3 regions of the Geodermatophilus sp. FMUSA9-8 genome follow, and region 2 is predicted to be linked to each of the others. Evidence: predicted binding sites of a transcription regulator. Region 2 holds the regulator's gene; each other region holds the start of a gene.
The links. Region 2 encodes LexA, which represses DNA repair genes until DNA is damaged. Its sites were predicted from a motif close to TCGAACANNTGTTCGA; they were not measured.

Region 1: ruvC (crossover junction endodeoxyribonuclease RuvC) is a predicted target of LexA. The motif match lies at 1,589-1,604, and genes of this name have one in related genera.
Region 3: WA616_RS11060 (DUF6504 family protein) is a predicted target of LexA. The motif match lies at 3,229-3,244, and genes of this name have one in related genera.

Annotation. Positions count from the first base shown of each region.
Region 1 covers NZ_JBAGKE010000004.1:144,673-151,052, forward strand. Annotated here, with positions in the region: gene ruvB (Holliday junction branch migration DNA helicase RuvB) at 1-298, opposite strand, end outside; gene ruvA (Holliday junction branch migration protein RuvA) at 372-1,010, opposite strand; gene ruvC (crossover junction endodeoxyribonuclease RuvC) at 1,007-1,573, opposite strand; gene WA616_RS10460 (L,D-transpeptidase family protein) at 1,684-2,583, opposite strand; gene WA616_RS10465 (YebC/PmpR family DNA-binding transcriptional regulator) at 2,711-3,463, opposite strand; gene WA616_RS10470 (hypothetical protein) at 3,588-4,127, opposite strand; gene WA616_RS10475 (glycosyltransferase family 4 protein) at 4,139-5,359, opposite strand; gene WA616_RS10480 (phosphatidylinositol mannoside acyltransferase) at 5,359-6,294, opposite strand; gene pgsA (phosphatidylinositol phosphate synthase) at 6,291-6,380, opposite strand, start outside.
Region 2 covers NZ_JBAGKE010000007.1:226,378-232,757, reverse strand. Annotated here, with positions in the region: gene hflX (GTPase HflX) at 1-242, shown strand, start outside; gene WA616_RS16170 (phosphatase PAP2 family protein) at 366-1,115, shown strand; gene WA616_RS16165 (hypothetical protein) at 1,087-2,175, shown strand; gene lexA (transcriptional repressor LexA) at 2,246-3,049, opposite strand; gene WA616_RS16155 (LysM peptidoglycan-binding domain-containing protein) at 3,342-3,983, shown strand; gene WA616_RS16150 (hypothetical protein) at 4,170-4,844, shown strand; gene nrdR (transcriptional regulator NrdR) at 5,261-5,800, shown strand; gene WA616_RS16140 (vitamin B12-dependent ribonucleotide reductase) at 5,934-6,380, shown strand, end outside.
Region 3 covers NZ_JBAGKE010000004.1:270,135-276,514, forward strand. Annotated here, with positions in the region: gene WA616_RS11050 (DNA polymerase III subunit alpha) at 1-2,343, opposite strand, end outside; gene WA616_RS11055 (SAV_6107 family HEPN domain-containing protein) at 2,340-2,831, opposite strand; gene WA616_RS11060 (DUF6504 family protein) at 2,831-3,151, opposite strand; gene WA616_RS11065 (YbaK/EbsC family protein) at 3,366-3,893, shown strand; gene WA616_RS11070 (GNAT family N-acetyltransferase) at 3,907-4,479, shown strand; gene WA616_RS11075 (phytoene desaturase family protein) at 4,482-6,152, shown strand; gene WA616_RS11080 (carotenoid biosynthesis protein) at 6,149-6,380, shown strand, end outside.

The DNA.
Region 1 (6,380 bases), on a different contig from region 2:
TCTTCACGGCGGTGCCCAGCTCGGAGCCGATGATCAACGCGAGGCTGGTCTTGCCGAGGCCGGGCGGGCCCGACAGCAGCACGTGGTCCGGCGGCCGGCCGCGGCGCTTGGCGCCCTCGAGCACGAGCGCGAGCTGCCGGGCGACCTTGGGCTGGCCGATGAAGTCGGTCAGCGAGTGCGGCCGCAACGCCGACTCGACCACCCGCTCCTCGTCGCCGGCCTGCGGGGAGACGGCGAAGTCGCGGCTGATGCCCGACTCCACCTCCCCGGTCAGCGACCGGTCGAACGGCGAACTCACGCGTCCTCCTCGCTGGCGCTCGTCGGCAGCGTGCGTGGCACTGCTCTGCTCATCGGTTCGCTCGCACGCTCGCTCACGCCCGGCCCAGCAGCTGCAGGGCCTGCCGCAGCAGCGACCCGACGTCGACCCGGCCGGTGGTGGTGAGCTGCTCGTCGGCTACCGGCGCCAGGGCGGTGAGCGCGGTGTCGGCCTCGCGGGTGGACCAGCCGAGCCCGACCAGCGCCGAGGACAGCTGGTCGCGCCACGGCGCCACCGGGGTGATCGGCGCGCCCGCGGCGGCCGGCGCGCCGTCGAGCTGGGTGTCGGTGGTCGTGGTGCCCAGCCGGTCGCGCAGCTCGAGGATCAGCCGCTCGGCGCCCTTCTTCCCGATGCCGGGCACCTGCATGAGCGCCTTGACGTCGGCCATGGAGACGGCGCGGCGGACCTCGCGCGGCGGGTGGATGGCCAGCACCGCCTGCGCCAGCCGCGGCCCGACGCCGTTGGCCGTCTGCAGCAGCTCGAACAGCGAGCGCTCGTCGTCGTCGGCGAAGCCGTAGAGGGTCAGGGAGTCCTCGCGGACGACGAGGCTGGTGGCCAGCCGCGCCTGCTCGCCGACCGTGAGGCGGGCGATGGTGCCGGGCGTGCACTGCACCGACAGGCCGACGCCGCCGACCTCCACCACCGCGCCGTCCGGCCCGACGGCGGCGACCCGGCCGTTCACGCTGGCGATCACCGGGACACCCCCTGCCAGCGCGGCAGCGTGCGCTGCACGACCGGGGCGCCGATGCCGCCGGCGATCGCCGCGACCCGCAGCCGCTGCTGCGCCGGCCCGCGCCACACGTGGCAGACGGCCAGCGCGAGCGCGTCGGCGGCGTCGGCCGGCTTGGGGGCGGCCGCGAGGCCGAGCACCCGGGTGACCATGAGGGTGACCTGCTCCTTGTCCGCGCGGCCGTTGCCGGAGATGGCCGCCTTGACCTCGCTCGGCGTGTGCCAGGCGACCGGGCGGTCGGCCTGCGCCGCGGCGAGGGCCGCCACGCCGGCGGCCTGCGCCGTGCCCGTGGCGGTGCCCTTGTTGTTCTGGGTGAACACGCGCTCGATGGCCACGACGTCGGGCCGGTGCTCGCGCAGCAGCGCCGTCACCTGGGTGTGCAGCTCCAGCAGCCGCAGCTCCAGGTCGAGGTCGGCGGAGCTGCGGATCACGCCCACCCCGACGGCGGCCGGGCGGGCGCCGGGACGGCCGTCGACCACGCCCCACCCGCACCGGGTGAGCCCCGGGTCGATGCCGAGCACGCGCATGCCCGCCCCCTTCCTCCGAACGCCTGTTCGACGCCCACCGTAACGGTCCCCGACGACGGTGCCCCGGCGCAACACGCGGCGCGCACGCCGGCCCGGGCAGGGGCTCCCGCTCAGGCGACGTCGATGGCCACCAGCGGGCCGGCCGCGGGGTCGAGCCACCGCAACAGCGTCTGCAGCCGCCCCCGCTCGACCGCCACGCAGCCCGCGGTGGGCGCGCCGTTCGTCACGTGCAGGAAGAACGCCGAGCCGGCACCCGGCGTCCCGGCGCTGTTGTAGCCGATGACGACGGCGTGGTCGTAGACGGCACCGGCGGCCAGCAGGTTCTCGCCCGCCCGCTCGTCGAACGGGCAGGTGCCCGCGGCGCACCGCGCGTGCCGGTTGTACAGCGGGCTGGCGACGTCGGAGACCCACCAGTCCTCGGCGTCGACCTGCCGGTAGGGCAGGCCGCTGCCGGGGTCGGCGGCGCGGCCGAACGCCTCGGGCAGGGCGAAGGTGCCCGCCGGCGTGCGGGTGGAGCCCTCGCGGGCGGCGCCGATCCCGGCGGACCCGACCCGGGCCGGCCACGGGCCGAGCACCGCCGTCCAGCCGGCGTCGCCGAGCTCCCAGGCGGTGAGCTCGGCGGTGGTGGCGCCGGCGGACGCGGCGACGACGGTGACCACCTGCGCCGCCCCGCCGGCGTCCACGTCGAGCGGGAGGACGCCGGGCACCGGCGGCGCGGGCTCCTCCGCGGCCGGGTCGGCCGGCCCGGGCACCCCGGCGGCGGGCCCGGCCGGCGCGGCGGGCTCCGCGGGCGGCGCGGCCACCGGCTGCGGCACGGCGGTCACGCGGGCCACCTGACCGACGGCGGGCCGCCGCCCCACCGGCTCGGGCGCGGTGTCGGCGGGGAGCACGACGGCGGAGGCCCGGGTCGCCGCGCCGACCGGCTCCGGCGGGGCGATCCCGCCGAGCACCCCGGCCGACAGCAGCAGGACGGTGACCACGCGCGCGGCGCGTGCGCTCGCTCCGGCCACCTGGTCCCCGCGTCCCCGAGGCGCCGCCCACCGCGGCGCGTCGGTTCCATGCTCCGGCCCCGCGGGGCCCGGGCCCCGTCAGCGCCGGGGTGTCCGGGGCGAGTGGGACGGGCGGGACCGCCCGGCCTCATCCGACGTTGGCGAGGACCTCGTCGGGGACGTCGTAGTTGGCGTACACGTTCTGCACGTCGTCGCAGTCCTCGAGCGCGTCGATGAGGCGGAACACCTTGCCGGCGCCCTCCTCGTCGAGCTCGACGGTCACGCTGGGCACGAAGCCGGCCTCGGCCGAGTCGTAGTCGATGCCGGCGTCCTGCAGCGCGGTGCGGACCGCGACCAGGTCGGTGGGCTCGCACACCACCTCGAAGGTGTCACCGAGGTCGCGCACCTCCTCGGCGCCGGCGTCGAGGACGGCCATGAGCACGGTGTCCTCGTCGACGCCGTCGGCCTGCGGCACGACGATGACGCCCTTGCGCGTGAACAGGTAGGACACCGAGCCCGGGTCGGCCATCGAGCCGCCGTTGCGGGTCATCGCGGTGCGCACCTCGGAGGCCGACCGGTTCTTGTTGTCGGTGAGGCACTCGACGAGCACCGCGACGCCGCCGGCCGCGTAGCCCTCGTAGGTGATGGTGAGGTACTCGACGCCGCCGGCCTCGGCACCGGAGCCGCGCTTGACCGCGCGGTCGATGTTGTCGTTGGGCACCGACGACTTCTTCGCCTTCTGGATGGCGTCGTAGAGCGTCGGGTTGCCGGCCGGGTCACCGCCGCCGGTGCGGGCCGCCACCTCGATGTTCTTGATCAGCTTGGCGAACAGCTTGCCGCGCTTGGCGTCGATCGCGGCCTTCTTGTGCTTGGTGGTCGCCCACTTGGAATGGCCGCTCACGGCTGTCCTCCCTCGTCCCGGCGCCCGGCACCGGAGCGCGGGCGGACCCGTCGAGTCTACCGAGCGCGCCGCGGGTGCCGTCCCGCCCGCGGGCGGCGGGAGGCGGGCGCGACGCGGAGGCGCGTCAGCCGCGGGGCGTGCCGGCGCCGAGCGGGACGGCGTCGAGGCCGTCCTCGACGTCGAAGAAGCGGGGCAGCGGACGGTCGGCGTGCAGCCGCAGCACCCGCGGCACCCGGCGCTGGCGCAGCAGGTGGGTGTCGCGGACGGCGTCGTTGTAGAAGCGCCGGGCCAGCGCCATCCGCCCGTCGGCCTCGGCCAGTGCCGCGAGCGTCGCCGCCGGCACGCCGGGGACCTCGTGCGGCAGGGCCCGCACCTCGCGGCCGAGGGCGTTCTCGGCCAGCTCGCGGTCGCCGGTGAGCGGGTGGCGGGCGTCGTGGGCGGCGGTCTTGAGCCGGCCGGCCCGCTCCTCACCGAGCGCGGCGGAGTGCTCCGAGGCGAGGTCGGCGGCGAGGTCCGCGCGCTGCCGGAGCCGGTCGTCGAGCACGGCCCAGGTACGGGCCACGCGGGCCTCCAGGCGGCGCAGGCGGGTGAGCGTCCAGGCGGTCCACGCCAGCAGCAGCGCGACGACCCCCGCGGCGAGGAGCAACCAGGCGTCGGGCGTCACGGACGCCCACGCTAGCGGCGCACGCGCCGCAGCAGGGACGGCAACACCCCGTCCGGGGTGCCCGGCGAGCCGGTGGCGGCGGCCAGGCCGGCGTCGTCGGCGGCGGTCACCTCGCCGGCCCCGGGCGCGGCGACGGTCTCGTAGACGGCGAGCACGCGGCGGGCGACGACCTGCCAGTCGTAGGCGGCCGCGGCCTCCCGCCCGGCGGCCGACAGCGCCCGCCGCCGGTCCGGGTCGCGCAGCAGGGCCGACAGCTCCCGGGCCAGCGCGGGCGCGTCGCCGCGGCGCACCAGGACGCCGGCGTCGCCGTCCTCGAGCACCCGCGCGAACGCGTCGAGGTCGCTGGCCACGATGGGCGCGCCGGCGGCCATCGCCTCGATGAGCACGACGCCGAAGCTCTCCCCCAGCAGGTTCGGCGCGCAGTAGACGTCGACCGAGCGCAGGAACGCCGCCTTGTCGGCCTCCGACAGCTCGCCGAGCAGCGCGACCGAGGGGCGCAGGTCCTCCCCCACGGCCTCGCGCAGCGCGTCGGGGTCGCCGCGGCCGGCGATGAGCAGGCGCGCGCCGGGGTGCTCGGCCACCACGGCGCGCATGGCCTCCAGCAGCACCGGCAGGCCCTTGCGCGGCTCGTCGTAGCGCCCGAGGAAGCCGACGGTCGGGCCGTCGACCCCGCGCGCGGCGCCCGGCAGCGTGGGCCCCTCGGCGAAGAAGGGCACGTGCACGCCGTTCGGGATGATCACCGCGTCGCCGCCGAGGTGCTCGACCTGGACGCGGCGGGCGAAGTCCGACACCGCGATCCGGCCGCTGATCTTCTCCAGCCACGGCCGGACCACCGGACCCCACGCGGCCAGCCACTTGGACCGCACCGTGGCGGCGTGGAAGGTGGCCACGATCGGCCCGGTCGCGATCATGCAGACCAGCAGGCCGATCGACGGCGGCGCGGGGTCGTGCACGTGGACGACGTCGAAGTGGCCCTCGCGCAGCCACCGGCGCACCCGGGCGGCCGAGACCGGGCCGAACTGCACGCTGGCCATCGAGCCGTTGTACGGGATCGGCACGGTCCGCCCGGCCCAGGTGAGCCAGGGGTCGGTCAGCGACTCCTCGCGCTCGGCGGGGGTGAGCACCTCGACGGAGTGGCCGAGCCCGCGCAGGGTCTCGGCGAGGTCGCGCACGTGGTACTGCACCCCGCCGGGCACGTCCCACTGGTAGGGGCAGACGAGGCCGATCCGCATCAGCGCCGCCTCGCGGCCGGCGGGTCGGGCGGGACGTCGGCCCAGATCCGGCCGAGCACGTGCCAGTCCTCAGGGCGGACGGCGAGGTCGTCGCTGAAGGCGTCCGCGACGCCCTGGGTGGCCGCCGCGACGCGGTCGCGCAGCCGGCCGGGCCCGTCGACGCGCACCTCGGGCCGGACGGCGAACTCCCAGCCGCGGTCGGTGAACCGGCAGATCGCCGGGTGCAGCGCCGCGCCCGTCTGCGCCGCGAGCAGGGCCGGGCCGGCGGGCATCGTGGTCGGCCGGCCGAGTAGCACGACGGGCAGGCCGGCGGGGCCGAGGTCGCGGTCGGTGAGCAGGCAGGTGAAGCCCCCGGCGGCGAGCTCCTCGCGCAGCACCGCGGAGCTGGGCCGCTCGCCCCCGGTCAGCGGCAGCACCCGGATGCCGAGGGACTCCCGGTACGCGAGGAACCGCCGGTAGAGCGACTCCGGGCGCAGGCGCTCGGCCACGGTCGTGAACGGCCCGCCCAGCCAGTCGACCAGCCACACGCCGGCGGCGTCCCAGTTGCCGCTGTGCGGCAGGGCGATGACGACGCCACGTTCGGCGTCCCGCGCTCGCTGGAGGTGCTCGACGCCGGAGTGCGTGGTGCCGGCCACGATCCGCGCGCCGGGCAGCCGCGGCAGCCGGAACGCCTCCTGCCAGTAGCGCGCGTAGGACCGCAGCGCCCGCCCGGTGAGCGCGTCGAGCTCGGCGTCGTCCAGCTCGCCCCCGGTGGCCACCCGCAGGTTGGCCCGCAGCTGCCGCGCGCCCCGGCCGTCGCGCCGGGCGGCCAGCCGGCCACCGGCGTCGAAGGCGCCCCGGGCCACCGGCTCGGGCAGCCACTGCACCGCCGACCACCCGGCGGCGTAGCCGAGGTCGGCGGCGCGCGAGGCGGCCCGGGCGCGCAGGCCGGTCACGGAGCCGGGGCGGTGGGGGTCAGCGCGCGGCCGCGGGCGCCGCGGTGCACGGCCACGACCCGCTGGCCCACGGTCACCACCCCGCC
Region 2 (6,380 bases):
TCTCCGCGCGCACCGGCGAGGGCATCGAGAAGCTCCGCGAGATCGTGTCGGCGCGGCTGCCGCACCCCGACGTCGAGGTCGAGGTGCTGGTGCCCTACGACCGGGGCGACCTGGTGGCCCGGGTGCACCGCGACGGCGAGGTGCTCAGCGAGCTGCACGAGGCGGCCGGCACCCGGCTGACCGCCCGCGTCGACGGGGGCCTGGCCGCGGCGCTCGAGCGGTTCGCCGTCCCCGTCGCCTGACCGCTCCTCCCGCGTCCCCTCCCGGCGTCCGCCCGGGTGTCCGGCCCCCGCCGGTCACCCGGGCGGCTCGCCGTCCCCCGTTCGGGAGGTCACGGGCGGGTCACGGGCCGGTACCGTGACGACGTGACCAGCGGCCGTGTCATGAGCGGCGCCGTGCGGGGCGGGACGCCGGCCGACGGCGACGCGTCCGTGCCGCCGCCCGCCGTGCGCGCGGGCCGGCCGCCGTGGTGGCTGCTGCTGGTCGCGTTCGCCGTGACGGTCGCGGTCACCGCCGACCTGCTCAGCCGCGGCGTCCTCGAGCGGCTGGACCTGCAGGTCTCGGAGGTCGTGAGCAGTTGGGACCTGCGGGACTCGCCGGCCTACTGGCCGGTCTGGGTGGTCACCCAGGTCGGCGGCCGCGGCACCATCCTCATCGTCTTCGCCGGGCTGGTGGCCTGGCTGTGCGTGCGCGGGCGCACCCTGCTGCCCCTGGTCCGGGTGCTCACCGCGCTGGTCCTGCTCACCGTCGTGGTCTACGCCTTCAAGTTCGGCACCGGCCGGACCGCCCCCGCCTACCCGGGGTCCTTCTTCCACCGCGACGGCGCCAGCTACCCCTCCGGGCACGTGGCCAACGCCGTGCTCATGTGGGGCGTCGCGCGCTGGCAGGCCGCCGAGTACGCCCTGCCCCCGCGCGTGCAGACGCTGCTGTGGTGGCTCGCCGTCGTCGGCCCGGTCGCCACCGGGATCGCGATGGTGTCGCTGGACTTCCACTGGGTCACCGACGCGGTCGTCGGCGCGGCCGTCGGGCTGCTCCTGCTGGGCGTGGTGCACGCACTCGACGCATCCGTCCTGTCACGCTGGGCGAGTGCCCGAGCCGGCCGTCCTCCCGCCTAGCGCGACCGCGCGCGCGGGACGGGCATCGGCCGCTGTCCTCGCGCCGGCCCTCGCGCTCGCCCTGCTGCCCGCGCTGCTCGCGGCTCCGGCCCGCGCGGAGGAGACGGCCGCGCCGTCGGTGCGCTGTCAGGTGACCGATCCGCGGCTGGCCGAGCTGTCCGGGCTCGTCGACGTCGGCGAGCGGATGCTGGCCATCCCCGACGGCGGGGACCAGGTGAGCGTCGCCGTCCTCGACGGCGGGTGCCAGGTCGTCGACGTGACCACCGCGCCGCTGGACCCCTACGACCCCGAGGACCTCGGCGTCGGCGCCGACGGCACCGTGTGGCTCGCCGACACCGGCGACAACAACGCCACCCGGGCGACCGTCGCGCTCATCGCGCTGCGCCCCGACGGCGGCACGGCGCTGTACCGGCTCACCTACCCCGACGGGCCGCACGACGCCGAGGCGCTGCTCGTGGCCCCCGACGGGACGCCGTACATCGTGACCAAGGAGGTGCTGGGCGCGAGCCACGTCTACCGCCCCGCGGCGCCGCTGGTCGACGGCGGCACGGTCGCGCTGGCCGACGTCGGGACGGTGACCTTCACCCTGACCGGCACGCCGGGCGGGCCGGTCGGCCGCGCGGGACAGCTGCTGGTGACCGGTGGCGCGGTGGCGCGCGACGGCAGCCGCATCGCGCTGCGCACCTACACCGACGCCTACGTCTGGCCGCTCGCCGGCTCCGACGTCCCGGCCGCGCTCGCCGGCGAGCCGGTGCGGGTGGCGCTCCCCGACGCGCCGCAGGGGGAGGCGGTGTCCTTCACCGCCGACGGCGGCGCGCTGCTGGTGGCGGGAGAGGGCCTGCCCGGGGACGTCACGCTCGTGCCCGTCCCCGCGGGGACGGCGGCACCCGCGACGCCCGCGTCGACCGCTGCCGGGCCGTCGGGCCTGCTCGACGGCGGCGACGACGGCACGCCCCCGCTGGCCGCGGGGCTGCTCGCCGCCACGGTGGCCACCCTGCTCGTGTGGCTCGCCGGGCGGCTGCGCCGGCGGCGCTCGGCCGGCCAGCCGCCCGCCGCCTGACGCGACCGCCCGCGGGTCGTCCCGGACCCGCCCGGGGTCCGGCGCGCGGGCCGGACCCCGGGAGCTGTCGTCAGACCCGGCGCAGGACGGTGACCACCCGGCCGAGGATGGTCGCCTCGTCGCCCGGGATGGGCTCGTACGCCGGGTTGTGCGGCAGCAGCCACACGTGCCCGTCGCGCCGCTTGTAGGTCTTCACCGTGGCCTCGCCGTCGAGCATCGCGGCCACGATCTCGCCGTTCTCCGCGGTCGGCTGCTGGCGCACGACGACCCAGTCGCCGTCGCAGATGGCCGCGTCGACCATCGAGTCACCGGCGACCTTGAGCATGAACAGCGTGCCGTCGCCGACGAGCTCGCGCGGCAGCGGGAAGACGTCCTCGACCGCCTGCTCGGCCAGCACCGGGCCACCGGCGGCGATCCGGCCGACCAGCGGGACGTAGGTGGGGGCGGCCGTGCCGTCGGCGGCCGGGGCGGCCGGCGCCGACTCGGCGGCGGTGTCGCCGGGCAGCCGGACGTCCAGCGCGCGGGGGCGGTTCGGATCGCGCCGCAGCCAGCCCTTCTTCTGCAGCACCGACAGCTGGTGGGCGACCGACGACGCCGACGACAGGCCGACCGCCTCGCCGATCTCCCGGACCGAGGGCGGGTAGCCGCGGCGCTCGATCGAGTCGCGGATGACCTCGAGGACCCGGCGCTGGCGCTGGGTGAGCCCGTCGCCGGCCTCGGCCCGGTCGGGGAAGGTGCGCACCGCGGCGGTGCCCGTGGCGGTGGCGGCGCCCCCGGCGTCCGCTCCCCGCCGGGCGGCCGGGCGGCGGGAGGCCGTGGTGCCTCGCGCCGTCTCGCCGTCCGTGCGCCGGCCGGTCCCGCTCGTGCCCGCCACGTCTCCTCCTCGCCGGCCGCGTGCCGCGACCTGGTCTCCTGCCCGGGTGCCGTGCCGCCCGGGCGGCCGCCCGGCTCCCGGGTGGACCGGGAGGGAGCGGACGGACGTCCCGCGGGGGACACCGGACGGACGGGGTGCTGGTCGGACCGTAGCGCCTCGGGGCCGCCACTTCAAACGTGTGTTCGAAACACCCGCGGTGTCGTGTCGACCTCGTCGGGGGCATGCGGTAGACATCGCACAGACGTTCGAATCGAACGCGTGTTCGAGGGCGGTCGACGAGGAGGAGCGGGTCATGGGCGGCGTGCGGCAGGCAGTGCTCGAGTTCGACGCGGCGGTGCGGGTGCCGTGGCGGCCGCTCCTCGACGAGCGGGCACCGGCGCCCGCGGCCCGCCGGACGCCGCCGCGCCGGCCCGCCGGCGCCGTGGGGGAGGCGGGCGCGCTGCCGGGCTCCGGTCCGCGCGTGGCCGGTCACCTGCGCCCGGTGCCCGACCGGCCGGCCGCCGCGGCGCCGCGGGCCACGGGTCCCTCCGCCGGTCCGGCCGCCGAGGCGCCGCGCACCCGGCGCGACCCGGCGCGGCCCGGCGGCCGCCCGTTGCGCGCCGAGCCCGCGCGGGGGTCCGGCCGCCGTCCGGCCGCGCCCGCCCCGGTGCCGGTCCGGCTGACCGGCCGCGGGCGGCGGCTCGTCGCTGTCCTCGTGCTCGCCGCCGGGGTGGGCGGCGCGGTGCTGGGCCGGGAGGTCCTCGCGCCCGACGAGGGGCTGCAGCTGGCCGCCGGCAGCAGCGTCGTGGTGGGGGAGGGCGACACCGTGTGGTCGATCGCCGCGGAGGTCGCCCGCGACGACCAGGACGTGCGCGCCGTCGTCGACGCGATCGAGGCGCTCAACGACCTCGAGGGCTCCGTCGTCGAGGTCGGCCAGGTGCTCCGGCTGCCCTGAGCCGGGTCCCGGGTGCTGAGGCCGCTGTCGCTGCGGTGTCGGTGTCGCTGCGGTGTCGGTGTCGGAGTCGGTGTCGGTGTCGGTGCGGAGGTCGGAGAAGTGACGAGAAGCGCGGCGCGAGTTCGTCAACGATCGGCCCCCGGTCGGTCACCCGCCGAGGTCGGATCGGCACCTACGGTCAGGAGCGTGTCAGCAGCCGTGAACAGCAGGGCCGCGGTGTCCTTCGGGTCCCCGCAGGACGTCGAGGTGCTCGTCGAGGGCGCCTGGGTGCCGGGCGCGATGCTCGGCTGGCGGCACGACGCGACGGGCGCGTGCGAGGCCTGGGTACGACTGCGGGCCGACGTGCCCGGGGTCGTCGAGGGCGCCGGCACGTGGGTCGGCCTGGTCGACGTGCGGCTGCCCGAGCGCCACCTCGCGCTCGCCCCCGCTCCCGCCCCGGAGCCCGTCCTCGACCAGGGGTCCGGCGCGCCGGCCGGCGGGCGCCGCGCGTCCCGTGCGTCGCGCCGGTCCCGGCGGCACGGCGGCGACGTCACCGCCGAGCAGCCCGCCGTCGGCGCCGCCGGCGCCGGCCGCCACCGCGCGCCGGCCGAGGCCGTCCCCGGCCGGCACCGCGCGCTCACGACGGAGATGCCGGCGGTCGTCGTGGACGCCGCCGCCACCCCTGCCGAGCCCCTCGCCGCGGCTCTGGCCGCGATCCCGGTCGCGGCCCCCGCCACGGCGGCCCCGGTCGGTGACGCGACCGTCGTCGCCCCCGCGGTGCGCCTGCCCGCGCCCGAGCCCGACCTGCTCACCCGCCCCATCCGGCTCGGCGACCTCGCGCCGAACCCCCGCGGCGGCCGCCCGGCGGTCCCCACCGCCTGAGGCGCTCCTCCCGCCGGGATGTCCCGCGGGGGCCGGTCCGGCCGGCTTCCGCGTCCCTCACGCGTGCCCGGAGGCAGTGCCCGGAGCAGCGCCCGGAGGCAGTGCCCCGGCCGTCGCGTGTACGCCACCTCCCGGTGTCGCGCGCGCCGACACGCGCGGCGCCGCGGCGTGTCGTGTGACGGGTGGGAGAACTGCTCGCGCCTGGTCACCAGTGGGTCACGGTCCCATCGCGCGGGAAGAGACACGCCCGGCGTCGTCTTGCAGATGTAGTGGAGGGCGGCCTACTGTCCCCCTACATCTAGTAGTTGCACCGATGGAAGTCCTCCACAGCTCGTCCTCAGGTCTTCCCCGGCGTCTCCACCGGATGTCCCCAGAGGGGTCCACAGCCCGACCGTCCGCGGAGGAGGTGAACCGCAGTGCGCTGCCCGTTCTGCCACAACGCCGACAGCCGGGTGATCGACTCGCGCGAGGCCGACGAGGGGGCCACCACCCGCCGCCGCCGCTCGTGCCCGGCCTGCGGTCGCCGCTTCACCACCGTGGAGGAGGCGGTGCTCGCCGTGGTCAAGCGCAGCGGCGTCAGCGAGCCCTTCAACCGCTCCAAGGTCGTCGCCGGCGTGCGCCGCGCCTGCCAGGGCCGGCCGGTCGACGAGGACCAGCTCCAGCAGCTGGCCCAGCAGGTGGAGGACACCATCCGCGCCAGCGGCGTGGCCGAGGTCCCGAGCAACGAGGTGGGGCTGGCCATCCTGCAGCCGCTGCGCGAGCTCGACGAGGTCGCCTACCTGCGCTTCGCGAGCGTGTACCGCGCCTTCACCTCGGTCGAGGACTTCGAGAAGGAGATCACCGAGCTGCGGGAGCGCCACCACCGCGGCGGCACCCCGCCCCTGCCCGGCCTGCAGCTCGAGCCCCCGGTGCCCCGCCGCCGGGGCAGCGGGCGCAGCGCGCCGGCGGGCACCTGACCATCCCCGAGCACCACCCGCCGGCAGCGCCGCCGACGGCCCCCGCAGGACAGCCAGAACCGTCAGCACCACCCGCTAGAACAGGGGCGGCTCTCTTCCCCAGCCGCCCGCACCGATCACCAAGGGAGAGCTCGTGACCGAGACCGAGGACCGCGTGGCAGGCCGTACGCGTCGCGCCGCCGCCAAGGCGCCGACCCGGGGGAAGGGCCTGAAGATCAAGCGCGTCTTCACCACCGCCGGTGTGCACCCGTACGACGAGGTGACCTGGGAGCGCCGCGACGTCGTCATGACCAACTGGCGCGACGGCTCGATCAACTTCGAGCAGCGCGGCGTGGAGTTCCCCGCCGAGTGGAGCATCAACGCCACCAACATCGTCACGACGAAGTACTTCCGCGGCGCGGTCGGCACCCCGCAGCGGGAGACGAGCCTGCGCCAGCTGATCGACCGCGTGGTGCTCACCTACGGTGCGGCCGGTCGCGAGCACGGCTACTTCGCCACCGAGGGCGACGCCGAGGTCTTCGAGCACGAGCTGACCTGGATGCTCATGCACCAGTACTTCAGCTTCAACAGCCCCGTGTGG
Region 3 (6,380 bases), on a different contig from region 2:
CGCCTCCGGCATGAACCAGGCCCGCACCTCCGGGTGCAGCTCCTTGTCGCCGAGCGCGCGGCGGGCCTCGTCGGCCTGGGCGAGGTCGCAGCCGGTCATCTGCGCCACGATCTGCAGCACCTGCTCGTGGAAGACGACGACGCCGGCGGTCTCCCGCAGGTACGGCGCGAGGTCGGGGTGCGGGTAGACCGGGTCGCGCCAGCCGTTCCGGGCCAGCAGGAACGGCGTCACCATGTCGCTCTTCACCGGCCCGGGCCGGAACAGCGAGATGTCGATGACGATGTCCTCGAACGTCTCCGGCCCGAACTTGCCGACCAGCTCGCGCTGCCCCGGCGACTCGATCTGGAACATGCCGAGGGTCCGGGTCGAGCGGATCAGCTCGAAGGTGGTCGGGTCGTCGCGCGGGACGGCGTCGATGTCGACGGTCTCCCCGTCGACCCGGGCCACCTCGTCGATGGCGTGCGCGATCGCCGACTGCATCCGGATGCCGAGCAGGTCGAGCTTGAGCAGCCCGAGCTCCTCGACGTCGTCCTTGTCGAACTGGCTCATCGGGTAGCCGAGGTAGCTGCTCTCCACCGGCGTGCGGTCGAGCAGCGTGGCGTCGGACAGCAGCACCCCGCACGGGTGCAGCGCGATGTGCCGGGGCAGGCCGTCGAGCCGGGCGACGAGGTCGAACAGCAGGTCGAGGTCGCCGGTGCCGCCGCCGCGCTGGGAGCCCAGCCGGCTGGCCCGCAGCTCGGGCAGGTCGCGCAGCGCCGCGTGCACCTGGTTGGCCCGGATGTGCGGGAAGGCCTTGGCGACGGCGTCGACCTCGCCCGGCGGCAGGCCGAGCGCGGCGCCCACGTCGCGGATGGCGTGCCGCACCCGGTAGGTGTCCATCATCGAGATGCAGCTGACCCGGTGGGCGCCGAAGCGGGCGAGGACCGCGTCGTAGACCTCCATCCGCCGGGCGGACTCCACGTCGATGTCGATGTCGGGCAGCTGGTGGCGCAGCGGGGAGAGGAACCGCTCCATGAGCAGGCCGTAGCGGATCGGGTCGACGTCGGAGATGCCGAGCAGGTAGGTGACCAGGCTGCCCGCGCCCGACCCCCGCGCCGCCGCCCGGACCCGCAGGCCCTTGATGAGGTCGACCACGTCGGCGACGGTGAGGAAGTAGGAGGGGTAGCCCAGGGCGTCGATGACGGCGAGCTCCTCCTCCAGCCGCACCAGCACCTTCTCGCTGCGCGCCATCCCGCGCCGGCCCAGCCCCGCCTCGCAGCGGGCCCGCAGCACCTGCGAGGGGCCCATCCCCCGCTCCGCGGGGGACGTGACGACGTCGAGCTCGGGGTAGCGCACGGTGCCGATGCCGAGGTCCTCGCGGACGTCGACGGCGCACTGCTCGGCCAGCCGGGCGGTGCGCTCGAGCAGCCGCAGCGCCGCGTCGCGGTCGGGTCCGGCGATCTCCTCGGCGACCTCGGCCATCTCCTTGCCCGACTTGAGGTAGCCCTCGGCGGTGCGCCGGTCGACGTGCCGGGCGTCGAGCGCGACCAGCCGCCGGGAGGCGTCGAGGACGTCGGCGGTGGGCGCGTCGATGGCGTCGACGTAGCGGACGGCGTTGCTCAGCACCACCGGCACGCCCTCCTCGGCGGCGAAGCGCATCAGCCGCTGGGCGCGCAGCCGGTCGCCGCGGCCGCGGTGGTGCACCAGCTCGACCACCAGCGACCCGGGGCCGAACACCGACCGCCAGGCGTCCAGCCGCGCGGAGGCGACGTCGGCCCGCCCGGCCGCCAGCGCGCGGCCCACCGGCGAGTCGGGACCGAGCACCGCGACCAGGCCGGGCGCGTGCTCGGCGGCCAGCGCCAGCGAGGCGACCGGCTCGCCGCGGGTGCCGCGCAGGTGCGTGGCGCTGGTCAGCCGGCACAGCGACCGCCAGCCCGCGCCGTCGCGGGCGAGGAAGGTGACCCGCGGCAGCCGCGGGTCGACGCTCGCCCCGCCGCGCACCGGGCTGCGCCGCACCGGCGCCACCCCACCCGTACCGCGCCCACCCGCGCCCGCACCACGTCCACCCGCGCGCCGGGCCGCCAGCTCGTCGTCCTCACCCAGCACGCGCGCCAGCGCCGGCGGCACCGTGGTGTCCACCGCCGGGGCGACCGCGAGGTCGACCCCGAACAGCGGGCGCACCCCCGCCGACCGGCAGGCCTGCGCGAACTTGACCGCCCCGTAGAGGCCGTCGCGGTCGGTCAGGGCCAGCGCACCCATGCCGTGCTCGGCGGCGCGGGCCACGAGGTCGGCGGGGTGGTTGGCCCCGTGGCGCAGGGAGTACCCGGAGGCGACGTGCAGGTGGACGAAGGGGTCGCCGCTCACCGCCCGCGCGCGGGACGGTGGGCGGTGCCGCCGACCAGCCGGGGCCGGGGCGCCGGCTCCGGCGTGCGGGCCAGCACCTCCTCGACCACGGCGAGGAAGGCGCCGGAGTCGCGGACCAGGTCGTCGGCCTCGCGCTCGGTGACCGCGCGGGACAGCCCGGCCTCGGCCGCGGCCCGCTTGGCCGCGCCGGCGGCGAAGAAGGTGGCCCACTCCCCCAGCTCGGGGGCGACCTGCTCGAGCAGCACCCAGGCGCTGCGCGGCCGGCGGCGGCCGCTCTCGGGCCGGGTGCGGGCCGAGAGCACCGCGGCGGCGGCGCGCAGCGCGGCGAGGTGGGCGGTGGCGTAGCGGTCCCGCGCGTCGGCGGCGCGGGAGGCCTCCGCCAGGGCCCGGGTGGCCTGGTCGAGCAGCTGCGCCGTCGCCGCGGGCAGCGGCGGCGGGAGGGGCAGCTGGCCGGTCCCGTCGTAGGTCATGGCGTGCGCGGCGCCCATCAGTCGTGCACCCGCACGAGCGACCAGCGGTTGTCCGCCGCGTCCCAGCACAGGTCGTAGACGCCGGCGAAGCTCATCCGCGAGCGCCCGGCCCGCACCGCCTCGACCCGGTACACCTCGCGCGGGGCGACGAGGTCGGCCGAGGCGCCGCCGGCGGCGGTCCGCTGCCACCAGGGCGCGGTCTCCACCCACGAGTCGAGCAGCTCGCCGACGACGTAGCGGCCCTGCCCGCGCCAGAACTGCGCCGGCCCGAGCGGCCCGCGCTCGACCCGCACCTCCTCGCCGACCTGCTCGCCGACGTCACCCAGCACCCGGCTCATGACGACTCCCCACCCCGCGCCGCTGACGGCCTGCCTCCCGCCCGGGCGGGGAAGTCCCGGGGCGGTGCTCGACCCGTTCGAACGTCTGTTCGAACAGTTCGAGTAGACCCGACCCCGCCGGTCGCGTCAAGCCGGACGCGCCCGGCCGGGGGACTCCCCGTCCGCGCGCCGGACGGTACGGCGGGGGTGTGACAGCGGTGGCAGGATCGCCGCCATGACCCGACCCGCCGCCCACCCCCGGGTGGCAGCGATCGCCGGGCTGCTCGCCGCGGCCGGCGCCGCCGGGGAGGTGCGCGAGGTCCCCGCCGGGGCGCGCACCGCGGCCGACGCCGCCGCCGGGCTGGGCGTGCCGGTCGGGGCGATCGCCAGCAGCCTCGTGTTCGACGTCGGCGGCCTGCCGCTGCTCGTGCTCACCAGCGGCGCCCACCGGGTCGACACGGCGAAGGTGGCCACCCTGCTCGGCGTGCCCCGCGTCGAGCGCGCGTCGGCCGACTTCGTCCGCGCGCACACCGGCCAGCCCATCGGCGGGGTCGCCCCGATCGGCCACCCCGAGCCGATCGGCACGCTCGTCGACGTCGAGCTGGCCCGGCACGAGCGCGTCTGGGCCGCCGCGGGACACCCGTCGGCGGTCTTCCCCACCACCTACGACGAGCTGCTGCGCCTGACGGGCGGCACCGCCGCCGAGGTCGGCGACGGCCCGCAGGAGACCCTGCAGACCCCCGCGGGCGCGGTGGGTCAGTGAGCGAGGAGAGACCGTGACCGGCACGACGCCCGCCGCCCGGGTGACCGAGCTGCCCGCCGGCTGGCTGCGCGACCACATGCACGAGGCGCTGGCCATCTACGGCGCGGCCATGGGCTACGACGCCTCGGTGGTGGCCGGCCGCTACGGGTACGCCGTCCAGCACACCGAGCGCCCGGGCTTCCGCGCCGTCGGCGGGTTCGCGCCCACGCCCGACGGCGAGCAGCTCGTCGGCTTCGGCTACGGCTACCTCGTCGCCCCGGGCCAGTGGTGGCACGACCAGGTGCGCGCGGCGCTCGACCGGCGCACCGCCAAGCGCTGGCTGCCGGGCGCCTTCGAGGTCTGCGAGCTGCACGTGCACCCCGAGACGCAGAGCCGGGGCCTGGGCCGGCGGCTGCTGCACGCGCTGGTCGAGGGCGTCGACGCGCCGGCCGCGCTGCTGTCCACGCCCGACGCCGACACCAAGGCCTTCCGGCTGTACCACGCCGACGGCTTCGTCGACCTCGCCCGCGGCCACCACTTCCCCGGCGACGCGCGGCCCTTCGCCATCCTCGGCGCCCGGCTGCCGCTGCAGCCGGCGCGCCGCTGAGCGTGCCGGGACCCGACCGGGCCGCCGGCCGGGCCGCCGGCCGCGGGGTCGACGCCGTCGTCGTCGGCGCGGGCCACAACGGGCTCGTCGCCGCCTGCTACCTGGCCCGCGAGGGGCTGACCGTCGAGGTCGTCGAGCGCGACGACGTCCTCGGCGGCGCGGTGTCCACCGTCGAGCGCTGGCCGGGGGTGCGGGTCGACCGCGGCTCCAGCGCGCACGTGATCGTCCGGCACAGCGGGGTCGTCGAGGAGCTCGACCTCGCCGCCCACGGGCTGACCTACGTCGACTGCGACCCGTGGGGCTTCGCGCCCGCGCCCTCCCCCGGCGACCCGGGCCCCGACGGCCGGCCGCTCGTGTTCTCCGTCGACCTCGACGCCACCTGCGCCTCGATCGCCGCCGCCTGCGGGCAGGCCGACGCCGACGCCTACCGCCGCTTCGTCGGGGTGTGGGGGCCGCGCAGCCGCGCCGTCGTCGACTCCTTCGGCCGCCGTCCCACCCCGCTGGGCCTGGCCCGCGCGTTCTGGCCGCTCGGGGCGCCCACCGGCGGCAACCCGCGCACCCCCGGCGGCGACCTCGCCGTCGACTTCCTCGGCTCCGGCGACGCCCTGCTCGACCGCTGGTTCGGCAGCGAACGGCTCAAGGCGGCGCTGGCCTGGTTCGGCGCGCAGTCCGGCCCGCCGATGAGCGAGCCCGGCACCGCGGCGATGGTCGCCTGGGTGGCGCTGCTGCACGACACCCCGCCGGGCCACCCGGTGGGCGGCTCGGGCGGGCTGACGGCGGCGCTGCGCGCCCGGCTGGAGTCCGACGGCGGGCGGGTCACCCTCGGCGACGGCGCCGCGCGGCTGCTGGTCGACGGCGACCGGGTGACCGGCGTCGAGACGGTGTCCGGGCGGCGGATCGAGGCGCCGGTCGTCGTCGCCGCCTGCCACGTGCTGGCCACCCGCGACCTCGCCGGGGACTCCGCACCTCCGGCGCTGGCCGACGCCGCCCCGCCGGTGGGCAACGGCTTCGGTCTGGTGCTGCGCTGTCTCACCGACGCGGTCCCGCACTACCCCGGCGTCGACCCGGCGGTGTCCGCGCAGGGCCTGCAGCTGCTGTGCACCGACCGCGCGCAGCTCGCCGCCGCGCACGGCGACTGGCTGGCCGGCCGGCTGCCGCGCGAGCCGGTGCCGCTGGCGATGTCGTTCTCCGCGAGCGACGGGACCCTCGCCCCGCCCGGGCGGCACGTCGTCACGATCTGGGGGCAGTGGTACCCCTACGACCTCGCCGACGGCGGCGACTGGGACGCCCTCGCCGCGGGAGAGGCACAGCGGCTGGTCGACGCCGTCGACCGGTTCGCGCCCGGCTTCGCCGCCTCCGTGCAGGACGTGTACGTGCAGACGCCGCTGTTGCTGGAGCGCGAGCTGTCCCTGCTGCGGGGCAACGTCATGCACGTGGAGATGGGCCTGGCCAGCATGTTCGCCTTCCGGCCGACGCCGGCGCTGTCGGGCTACCGCGTCCCCGGCCTGGCCGGCCTCTACCTGGCCGGCGCCTCCACGCACCCCGGCGGCGGGGTGTCGGGCAACTCCGGCCGGACGGCGGCGCGCGCGGTGCTCGCCGACCGCGGCCTCCTCACCCGCACCCGCGCCCGCGTGCAGGGAGCGGCCGGCCGGCTGCTGCGGGCGGTGCGGTGAGCGCCGCGACGGCGGCCGTGCGGCGGGCCGGCGCCCCGGCGCGGGTGCCGCTGGTCCTCGCCGTCCTGCTGGTGCTGGCCGCGATCGCCTACCCGCTCACCGACGGCACCGCCCGCGACGCGGTGTCCTGGACGATCGTGCTGCTCGGCTCGGGCGTCTCGGTCACCGCAGCCGCCGTCGCGCACGGCGCCCGCACCGGGGCCGCGGTCCTCGTCCTGGTCGCGCTCA